2 regions of the Enterobacter chuandaensis genome follow, and region 2 is predicted to be linked to the other one. Evidence: predicted binding sites of a transcription regulator. Region 2 holds the regulator's gene; the other holds the start of a gene.
The links. Region 2 encodes CRP, which controls carbon source genes, mostly activating them, when cyclic AMP is high. Its sites were predicted from a motif close to ATGTGANNNNNNTCACAT; they were not measured.

Region 1 (5,347 bases), 1.9 Mb from region 2:
TGGCGTAATTTCGATCACGCGGGTCGCCAGTGAGCTGACGAACTCACGGTCGTGAGAGACAAAGATCAGGGTGCCCTGATACATCTCCAGCGCCATGTTCAGCGACTCAATAGATTCCATATCCAGGTGGTTGGTCGGTTCGTCCATCACCAGAATGTTTGGTTTTTCCATCATCAGCTTGCCGAACAGCATACGGCCCTTCTCACCACCGGAGAGCACTTTGGCTGGCTTCTTGATATCGTCCTGGCTGAACAGCAGACGACCCAGAATGCTGCGCACCGCCTGCTCGTCGTCGCCTTCCTGCTTCCACTGGCTCATCCAGTCGAAGACGGTGAGGTCGTTTTCGAATTCGTATTCATGGTCCTGCGCGTAGTAACCAATCTGCGCGTTTTCAGACCACTTCACGGTGCCGTTATCCGGCTGCAGTTCACCCACCAGGGTTTTCAGCATAGTGGATTTACCCACGCCGTTGGCGCCCAGAATGGCGATCTTCTCGCCCACTTCCAGCAGCAGGTTGAAGTTTTTAAACAGCGGGCCTTCATCAAAGCCTTTGGTAAGTGCTTCCACTTCCAGCGCGTTACGGAACAGCTTCTTGTCCTGCTCGAAGCGGATGAACGGGTTCTGTCGGCTGGAAGCTTTAACTTCTTCCAGCTTGATTTTGTCGATCTGACGGGCGCGCGACGTTGCCTGGCGCGATTTTGAGGCGTTGGCGCTGAAGCGGCTGACGAAGGACTGCAGGTCCGCAATCTGCGCTTTCTTCTTGGCGTTATCCGCCAGCAGACGTTCACGCGCCTGGGTGGCCGCCGTCATGTACTCGTCGTAGTTGCCCGGATAAACGCGCAGCTCGCCGTAGTCCAGATCCGCCATGTGGGTACAGACCATGTTCAGGAAGTGACGGTCGTGCGAGATGATGATCATGGTGCTGTCACGGTCGTTCAGCGTCTGCTCCAGCCAGCGGATGGTATCGATGTCCAGGTTGTTCGTCGGTTCGTCGAGCAGCAGGATGTCCGGGTTAGAGAACAGCGCCTGAGCCAGCAGCACACGCAGCTTCCAGCCTGGCGCGACTTCGCTCATCAGGCCGTAATGCTGTTCGACCGGAATGCCCACGCCCAGCAGCAGCTCGCCCGCACGCGCTTCCGCTGAGTAACCGTCCATCTCGCCGTACTGCGTTTCCAGATCGGCCACTTTATAGCCGTCTTCTTCGCTCATTTCGGCCAGCGCGTAGATGCGATCGCGCTCCTGCTTCACTTCCCACAGCTCCGCGTGCCCCATGATCACGGTGTCGAGCACGGTGAACTCTTCAAAGGCGAACTGATCCTGACGCAGCTTACCGATGCGCTCGTTAGGGTCGAGCGACACGTTGCCGAGCGTCGGCTCCAGGTCACCGCCGAGGATCTTCATGAAGGTGGATTTTCCGCTACCGTTGGCACCAATCAGGCCGTAACGGTTGCCGCCGCCAAATTTGACGGAAATGTTTTCGAACAGCGGCTTACTGCCAAACTGCATAGTGACGTTGCTGGTAACTAACACGGGGAGATTCCTGCGAAAAGTGTGATAAACACGGCATTATGCCACAATTCCGAATTGAGATCCCGTGTTGCGGCGATCCACTAAACTTTAACAAAATCGAAAAAAATGTGATTTCGTACACATCTGAATTCCCTGTTAGCGGGAATGCACATATAATGCGCTCCCATCACAGATTCAGACTTATCAACTCATCGCCAGAATGGCTTAGATACCTCGCACAACATGAACATGAAATTAACAACGCTTTTTGCGGCGGCGTTAGCCGTAGTAGGTTTTTGTAAGACCGCGTCTGCGGTGACGTATCCCCTGCCGACAGACGGAAGCCGTCTGGTGGGTCAAAACCAGGTGGTGACGGTGCCTGAGGGTAACACGCAGCCGCTGGAGTACTACGCTGCGCAGTATCAGCTGGGCCTGTCCAACATGCTGGAAGCCAACCCGGGCGTTGATCCGTATCTGCCGAAAGCGGGTACCGTGCTGAACATCCCTCAGCAGCTGATCCTGCCGGATACCGTTCATGAAGGCATCGTGATCAACAGCGCCGAAATGCGTCTGTACTACTATCCGAAAGGTACCAACACCGTTATCGTGCTGCCAATCGGTATCGGCCAGCTGGGCAAAGACACCCCGCTGAACTGGACCACCAAAGTAGAGCGTAAGAAAGCGGGCCCAACCTGGACGCCGACCGCGAAAATGCACGCAGAATACATCGCTGCGGGCGAACCGTTGCCCGCCGTTGTGCCGGCAGGTCCGGATAACCCTATGGGCCTGTACGCTCTGTATATTGGTCGTCTGTATGCGATCCACGGGACCAACGCCAACTTCGGTATCGGCCTGCGCGTAAGCCACGGCTGCGTGCGTCTGCGTAACGACGACATTAAGTTCCTGTTCGAAAACGTGCCGGTCGGTACGCGCGTGCAGTTCATCAACGAACCGGTGAAAGCAACGTCTGAGCCAGACGGCAGCCGTTATATTGAAGTGCACAACCCGCTGTCCACCAGCGAAGACCAGATCAACAACAACGAGATCGTGCCAATTTCGCTGAACAGCGCGGTGCAGTCCGTGACCTCTCAGGCTGACGTGGAAACGACCATCGTTGACCAGGCGATTCAAAACCGTTCCGGTATGCCGGTTCGTTTGAACTGATAGAGCAACATTAAAAAAGCGGGCTTCGATGCCCGCTTTTTTTATCCGTTATTGACGATCACAATCCCGCCGTGGTCGTAGCGATAGTGGCAATGGGCGTACTCCAGCGCTGTGCCGTCCTCCAGATAAATCACCTGCTCCACCTCCAGCACCGGATCGGTCTGCTCACAGATTAAGTGCTGCATATCCAGCGCGTTTGGCTTCAGCGCGCGCACGACGCGATACGACCCCATAATTTTCAGCCCCAGCGTCTCCTGCACGTACTGGAACACCGAACCTTCAAGATGGCTTTTCGTCAGGCCGGGAACCAGATTCATCGGCATTATCGTCGAATCCAGCGACATGGGTTCCCCGTTCAGCAAACGCAGACGAATAAAGTCATAAACAGGCGCATCGGCGTTAATCATCAGCGACGCCTGCTCTTTTTCGTTCGGGAAGCGCAGTTCAAAATGCACCACCTGGCTGGTGACCGTACCCAGATGTTCCCAGGTTTTGGTGGCGCCGAAGTAGTCGCTGCCGGAGAGATCCCACCGGGAAAGCTGAAGGAAATTCTTGCGGATAAACGTTCCCTGCCCCTGACGGGTATAGACCAGCCCTTCGACGATAAGCTGGCGCATGGCCTGCTGAATGGTCATCCGGCTGGTGCTGAACTCCGCCGCCAGCGCAAACTGGTCCGGCAGGGGTTCATTGGCGGCGTACTGCTGGGTGATGATACGTTTCTTAATTTCCCGCGCTATGGTGATGTACTTCGCCGCCATCGTCCTTCCTTACCGTTAGTTTTCTATCCCGCTGTTTTTCAACGCCACTCGCTCGGCAATCTTGAGGAAAGGCAGGTAGAAGAATACACCAAATACGATGATTGCCAACTGCACTACCACCGCCCGCCAGTCCCCCGCCGTCGCCAGCCAGGCGCTGAGGATCGGCGGCGTGGTCCACGGGATCATCACCACGCAGCGCGACATTAACCCCAGCGTGGTGCAGAGCCAGGCAAAGTAAATGCCAATGGCGGGCAGCAGCACAAACGGGATCATCAGCGGCAGGTTAAAGACGATCGGCAGGCCGAAAATGACCGGCTCGTTGATGTTGAACAGGCCCGGCGCCAGCGACAGACGCGCCACCTGTTTCGCCGATTGTTGCCGCGAGAAGATAAAAATGGCGATCAGCAGCGAGATCGTGCTGCCGGTACCGCCCACCATGCCGAACGTCGGCACGAAGATATTGTTGATGATGTGCGGGATGGGCTGTCCGTTGGCGAAGGCCAGCATGTTCTCGTTGGTGTTGATCAGCAGGAACGGCTCCAGCACCACGCTGTTGACCACCGACTGATGAATACCCAGCGTGAACAGGAAGTTACCGAAGCTGTAGATGAAAATCGTCCCCGGCAGGCTGGTATTGATCAGCCGCAGCGGCTGCTGGATAAAGGTCGTAATGAGGTGGATCAGATCCGTGTGCAGCACATTCGCCAGCAGCGCCGCCAGCACGGCGAACACTGACAGGGTAAGAATGGTTGGGATCAGCGCGGTAAAGGATTGGCTGACCGCCGGGGGCACGTTCTCCCCCAGCGAAATGTGCAGCGCCTTCAGCCGCGAAATGGTGATAAACAGCTCCGTTGAGAGTAGCCCGATCAGCACCCCGGCGAAAATCCCGGTAGAGCCGATATTGGCGAACGTCAGCACCTGCGTGACGTTCACCGCGGCGTCGCTGCCTACGGGCGTAATCTGTAAGCGCATCGGCATCATGATGATGAAGCTACTGACGGCGATAACCACTGCCGAGACCGGGTTGCCGAAATCTTTGTTGCGCGCCAGCGACCAGGCAATCATCGGCGCCAGCAGCAGCGCGGCAATGTTCAGCGTGCCGTTGACGATCGCCTCGCCCCACACCTTAAACTGCGCGAGCGTGTCGCCCTCAAAAATCCACGGGAACACCACGTTGTTCACCAGCACCGCCAGACCGGCGAGGATGAAAATCGGCATCACCGTGGCGAAGGCATCGCGCAGGGAACGCAGGTGCACCTGGTTTGCCAGGCGCGCCGAGAACTCAACAAATTTATCGACAAAAGACTGCATGTGCGGTGTTATTTTTGCTTCAGACATAGCGGATAATTCCCATCAATCAGTCACAAAAACGGCCCGGCAGCGTACGGCTTACATCTCGCGTCCGTTGGTATGGATTACCTGTTTTAACCACGCGTAGCTTTTCTTCGGCACACGCTTCAGGTCTTTCAGGTCGTGGTTTTCCCGGTTGACATAGACCACGCCGTAGCGCTTACGCATGTCGCCCTGGGAGCTGAGAATGTCGATTAACCCCCAGCCGAGGTAGCCGATCACCTCTGCCCCGTCCTCGAACATCGCGTCCTTCATGGCGTTGATATGCGCCCGGTGGTAGTCGATGCGGTAGGTGTCGTCGATTGGATTTACGCCGTCCCAGGACTCAATCACCCCGATACCGTTTTCAATCGGGAAGACCGGCATCCGCCAGTCGTTGGCGTAGCGGGTGATGATGGTGCGAAAACCGAGTGGATCGATCTGCCAGTTCCACTCGGTGGCTTTCAGGTACGGGTTGTTTTTCTCGCCGTGCAGCAGGTAATAGTTCACCGGCGTGCCTTCCGGGATCGCATCGCTGTCCAGCGTTTTGCTGGCGTAGTAGCTGAAGGCCATATAGTCGTTCTTTG
Region 2 (5,347 bases):
GGTCTCACGGCTCCACCTACGGCGGTAACCCGCTGGCGAGCGCCGTGGCAGGTGCCGCGTTCGACATCATCAACACCCCTGAGGTGCTAAACGGCGTCAGCGCAAAGCGTGAGCTGTTTGTGCAGCATCTCCAGCAGATTAACGATAAGTACGACGTCTTCAGCGAGATCCGCGGCATGGGGCTGCTGATTGGCGCGGAGCTGAAGCCGCAGTACAAAGGCCGCGCGCGCGATTTTCTGCACGCAGCCGCCCACGAAGGGGTGATGGTGCTCAATGCCGGGCCGGACGTGATGCGCTTTGCGCCGTCGCTGGTGGTAGAAGACAAAGACATTGAAGACGGGTTAACCCGCTTTGCTGCGGCGGTTGAGAAGATCGTAAAGAGCTAATACTCGGTGCGTTTTAACCGCCGCGTTAACCAAATGCCGTGATGCGGGCGCTGACGCCATGCCACCGACGAAATGGTGTGCATGGTGTTCAGATGTCCCAGAACGCGCTGCAAATGCTGCTCCAGGGTGCTCATCGGCCCGTGGGTCAGCGTCTCCGGTGCTTCCAGAATGTTCGAATCTCCCGACTCACCCGGCGCGTCATACTCCAGACGCTGCTGACACCGCTGCAACGCAATTTCACACGACTGCAAATAGCGCTGCGCCAGATCCGGCGTCAGCATCGTGTGCTCGCGCGCCAGCGTGGTCATGGCGTTAATGTGCTCGACGATAAACTGGCTGTGCGTCACCCACAGCTTCATGTCCGCCAGATAATGCGCGTTAAAGCCCGGCTCCTGCATCGCCTGATTCAGCGAGTTAAACAGGGCGTTATGCGCCTGGTTGACCTTCATACGTTCGTAAGCCAGCGGGGAAGGCTGCGGGTCGTCGCTCAGGATCAGACGAATGGCCTGCTGGTCAGCTTCCAGCGCGTCGTGGGCGTTCTGCCTCAGCAGCCCGCTCTGCCACTGCGGCCACAGCCAGACCATGCCGCCAAAGGCAATCAGGCAGCCAATCAGCGTGTCGATCAGCCGGGCAACGATGAACTGTTCGCCGTTAAGCGTAAGCAGCTGCAGGGTATATACCGCCGTCACCGTAAAGCCCACCATCGCCCAGCCGTAGTTTTTACGGATGATCAGATAGCTCACCAGCGTGATCGCCAGCATGCCCGCCAGGGTATAGCCCTCGGGTACGTGGAAGTGCAGCGTCACGCCCGCAATGATCAGCCCCGCCATCGTGCCGCCTGCCCGGTGCAGAATGCGCACCCGCGTGGCGCCATAGCCGTTCTGGGTAACAAACAGCACGGTCATTAAGATCCAGTACGGTTTCGGCAGGTGCAGGGCCATTCCCATCAGGCTGGCGATGCTGAGCATGATGCTAATCCTTGCGGCGTTGCGCAGGGCGGATGATTTCAGCGACAGGTAGCTTTTGAGGGCGGGCAGCAGCGGCAGACGTTTTTGTTTATCCGCCATCAGGTCGCGGGGATAAAGCGGTCGCTGGGTGCGCAGCACGCGGGCGATGCGGCTGAAGTGCCAGGCGGCGAACTGGCCGACCGGGTTTTCCGGGTGCTGGCGGGCAATTTTCTCCAGCGCGCCGAGTTGTTTGTCCATGGTAAAGCGCGTGGGGTAGCGGTGGTAGAGAATATCATCTGCCAGCACCCGCAGGCGCGCGGAGACGGTCTGCGCGTTCCAGCGGATCACCGCTTCGGCATGGCTGCGCTCAACCAGCTTTTGCACCTCCTGCGGATGATGCAGGCTTACGGAAATATGCTCCTGCAAATCGAGCCCGACCTGGAAGGTGCGCAGCAGCCGTTTGTATTCGTGATTTTTGTTGGCGGCAAGCATGTGCAGCTGCTGATAGCACTGGCTTATCAGGTCTACCACCTTTTGCTGGCGCGCAAGCAGCGGCGGCAGCGATTTTTCCGGGTCAGTGTGCTGGGTAAGCAGGGTATATTTCGCTTCGCAATAATCGGCCAGTTGGCGGTAGAGCAGGCTCAGGGATTCGCGCAGCGGCTGTTCACGCCACAGCCAGAACCAGAACCAGTTAAACAGCCCGTACCACAGCGTGCCGAGGGCGTAGATCAGCAGCGGCTCCCACACGGGCATATTTCCGGCGAGGCTCAGGGTGAAGATGGCCGCAATGAGTGACGCGGGAAGCAGACGGGCGTGCAGCGAGCTGATTTCGGCGGTGACGCCGAGGGTCATGGCCAGCACGGACAGGATCAGCGGCAGCGGAATGTCGCGGGCCAGTAAAAGCTGGACGGCAAGGCTACAGCCAGCAAACAGGCTGCCACCGATAATCAGGCGTTTGAAAAAGCGTTTATGCGGCGTGTCCAGACCGGCAATGTTGCAGCAGGCGGGGACGAGGGAAAACAGCAGACCCTGCTGAAGATGTCCGAGGATCAGGCCCACGGCCACGGGAAGACACAGCACCAGCGTTTGTCGCAGTGCGTAGTTAACTTCCGGGTGATAGATCAGCCTGCGCCACATGGGGAATAGAGACAAAAACGGCGTGACACCTTACGATGACACGCCGTTTGACCGGGATTAACGGGTTCCGTAAACCACGATGGTTTTACCGTGGGCGGAGATCAGGTTTTGATCTTCCAGCATTTTCAGAATACGGCCCACTGTTTCGCGGGAGCAACCGACGATCTGACCAATTTCCTGACGGGTAATTTTAATTTGCATGCCGTCAGGGTGGGTCATCGCGTCTGGCTGTTTCGCCAGGTTCAGAAGGGTCTGCGCGATGCGGCCGGTCACGTCCAGGAAGGCGAGGTTACCCACTTTCTCTGACGTCACCTGCAGACGGCGCGCCATCTGGGAAGAAAGACGCATCAGGATGTCAGGGTTAACCTGAATCAGCTGACGGAATTTCTTGTAGGAAATTTCAGCCACTTCACATGCTGTCTTTGCACGAACCCAGGCGCTACGTTCCTGGCCTTCTTCAAACAGGCCCAGTTCACCGATAAAATCGCCCTGGTTCAGATAAGAAAGGATCATCTCTTTGCCTTCCTCATCTTTGATCAGCACTGCCACCGAGCCTTTGACGATGTAATACAACGTTTCCGCTTTTTCACCCTGGTGAATCAGCGTGCTCTTCGATGGGTACTTATGAATGTGGCAATGAGACAAGAACCATTCGAGAGTCGGGTCTGTTTGCGGTTTGCCAAGCACCATGCGCTGTTATCCTCTGTTATAAGCTGTCACCAGAGTCATCAGATGCATCCGGACTCTGGGGTTGCAATCGAATTCTTACCCATACCCTGGGAAGTCGGCTGTCGTAACGTTTCGCAGCCAGTAAAGTTTGATGTCCTCTGCATACATGTGTAACGTCAATGTATTACTGTAGCATCCTGAGTGTTTTAGCATAGCTTTCGCCGCGTGTCTCCTGGTGTCTCGCTTCAGCATGATGCAGGTCGCCTTCCATTGCGAGAAATGTAACGTGCGCGTAATCTGTCACCAAAAATGCAACGTTGGAGTTAATGAATATGCAAGCGCGCGTGAAGTGGGTTGAAGGTTTAACGTTCCTGGGCGAGTCCGCATCAGGGCACCAGGTTTTGATGGATGGTAACTCCGGCGATAAAGCCCCTAGCCCAATGGAAATGGTGCTGATGGCGGCAGGCGGATGCAGCGCGATTGACGTGGTGTCGATTCTGCAAAAAGGTCGTCATGACGTGACGGATTGCGAGGTTAAACTCACCTCAGAACGTCGCGAAGAGGCGCCACGCCTGTTCACCCATATTAATCTGCACTTTATCGTCACCGGCAAAGAACTGAAAGACGCGGCGGTTTCACGTGCGGTGGATCTTTCTGCGGAGAAATACTGCTCTGTGGCGTTAATGCTGGAGAAAGCGGTAAAAATCACGCATTCGTATGAAGTGATCGAGGCTTAAAAACAAAGCCCGGTGGCGCTGCGCTTACCGGGCCTACAACTGCACGAACGTAGGCCGGATAAGCGAAGCGCCATCCGGCAACAGATGTTACGCGATCTGCTTCCCTTCCATCAGCCGCTCCACCAGCGGCGTCATGATGAGCTCCATCGCCAGCCCCATTTTCCCGCCCGGTACCACTAACGTATTCATGTGCGAAATAAACGAGCCCTGCAGCATCGCCAGCAGCCAGGGGTAATCAATGCCTTCAAGATTACGGAAATGGATCACCACAAAGCTCTCATCCAGAGACGGGATACTTTTGGCGGCAAACGGGTTGGAGGTGTCCACCGTCGGCACGCGCTGGAAGTTAATGTGGGTGCGGGAGAACTGCGGCGTGAGGTAGTTGATGTAGTCTTCCATGGAACGCACCACCGAGTCCATTACCGCCTCGCGCGAATGGCCGCGCTCGCTCATGTCACGCGTCAGCTTCTGGATCCACTCCAGGTTAACAATTGGGACCACGCCGACCAGCAGATCCACGTGCCGCGCCACGTCGTGCTGAGGCGTAACCACACCACCGTGCAATCCTTCATAAAACAGCACGTCGGTTGGTTCCGGCAGCGGTTGCCAGGGGGTAAAGGTGCCTGGAACCTGGTTCCAGGGTACGGCTTCGTCGTAGGTGTGCAGATACTTGCGGGACTGCCCGGTGCCGCTCTGTCCGTATTCACGGAATGTCTGTTCCAGCAGGCCGAAATCATTGGCTTCCGGGCCGAAGTAGCTGATGTGTTTGCCCAGATCGCGCGCCTTGCGGATCGCCATGTCCATCTCAGGCCGCGTATAGCGGTGAAAGCTGTCGCCTTCGACCTCCGCCGCACGGAGATTCAGCTGGGCGAAAATCTTGCGAAATGCGAGGCTGGTGGTGGTGGTTCCCGCACCACTCGAGCCCGTAACGGCAATAATGGGATGTCTGGCAGACATAGCAACTCCCTGACTGAAAAGGTTGGAAGATCAGCCGTGAAACGCGTTGCGGGGCATGATATTGACCGTCTCATGCAGTTCTGACCACACCAGCACCACGTCGCCGCTTTTCAGCTGGCGTTTTACATCGTTGACCTTTTGCTCAAGCGAACGCTCATGTTCACCATAATCGGTGCCTTCGCGTAATACAAAGCTTTCAATCAGATTATCGAGCGTTTCGGGAGCCAGATCCTGCCAGGGAATGATCATTTTGCACCGTCCAGATAAGGAGTAAGCCAGTCAGGAATTCGCGCCTCCAGCCACATTTTCGGCCTGCGCAGCGTGCCGCCGATGAACCCGACGTGGCCGCCATGCTCGGTCAGCTGGTAGTGAACGTTGTCAGGCAGGAATTCCTGCGCGGGAATAGAGTGATGGTCCATAAACGGGTCATCTTTGGCGTGAATAATCAGCGTCGGCTGCGTGATTTTGCTGAGCAGCGGCATGGCGCTGCACTGACGATAATAGTCGATGGCAT

Region 1: ldtB (L,D-transpeptidase) is a predicted target of CRP. The motif match lies at 1,636-1,653, and genes of this name have one in related genera.

The regions. Positions count from the first base shown of each region.
Region 1 covers NZ_CP097173.1:1,506,055-1,511,401, reverse strand. Annotated here, with positions in the region: gene MX657_RS07285 (ABC-F family ATPase) at 1-1,530, opposite strand, end outside; gene ldtB (L,D-transpeptidase) at 1,753-2,673, shown strand; gene MX657_RS07275 (GntR family transcriptional regulator) at 2,715-3,431, opposite strand; gene MX657_RS07270 (PTS sugar transporter subunit IIC) at 3,447-4,769, opposite strand; gene MX657_RS07265 (glycoside hydrolase family 1 protein) at 4,821-5,347, opposite strand, start outside.
Region 2 covers NZ_CP097173.1:4,238,222-4,243,568, reverse strand. Annotated here, with positions in the region: gene argD (bifunctional acetylornithine/succinyldiaminopimelate transaminase) at 1-386, shown strand, start outside; gene MX657_RS20510 (YccS/YhfK family putative transporter) at 383-2,470, opposite strand; gene crp (cAMP-activated global transcriptional regulator CRP) at 2,528-3,160, opposite strand; gene MX657_RS20500 (OsmC family protein) at 3,472-3,876, shown strand; gene MX657_RS20495 (phosphoribulokinase) at 3,964-4,833, opposite strand; gene MX657_RS20490 (YheU family protein) at 4,864-5,082, opposite strand; gene MX657_RS20485 (hydrolase) at 5,079-5,347, opposite strand, start outside.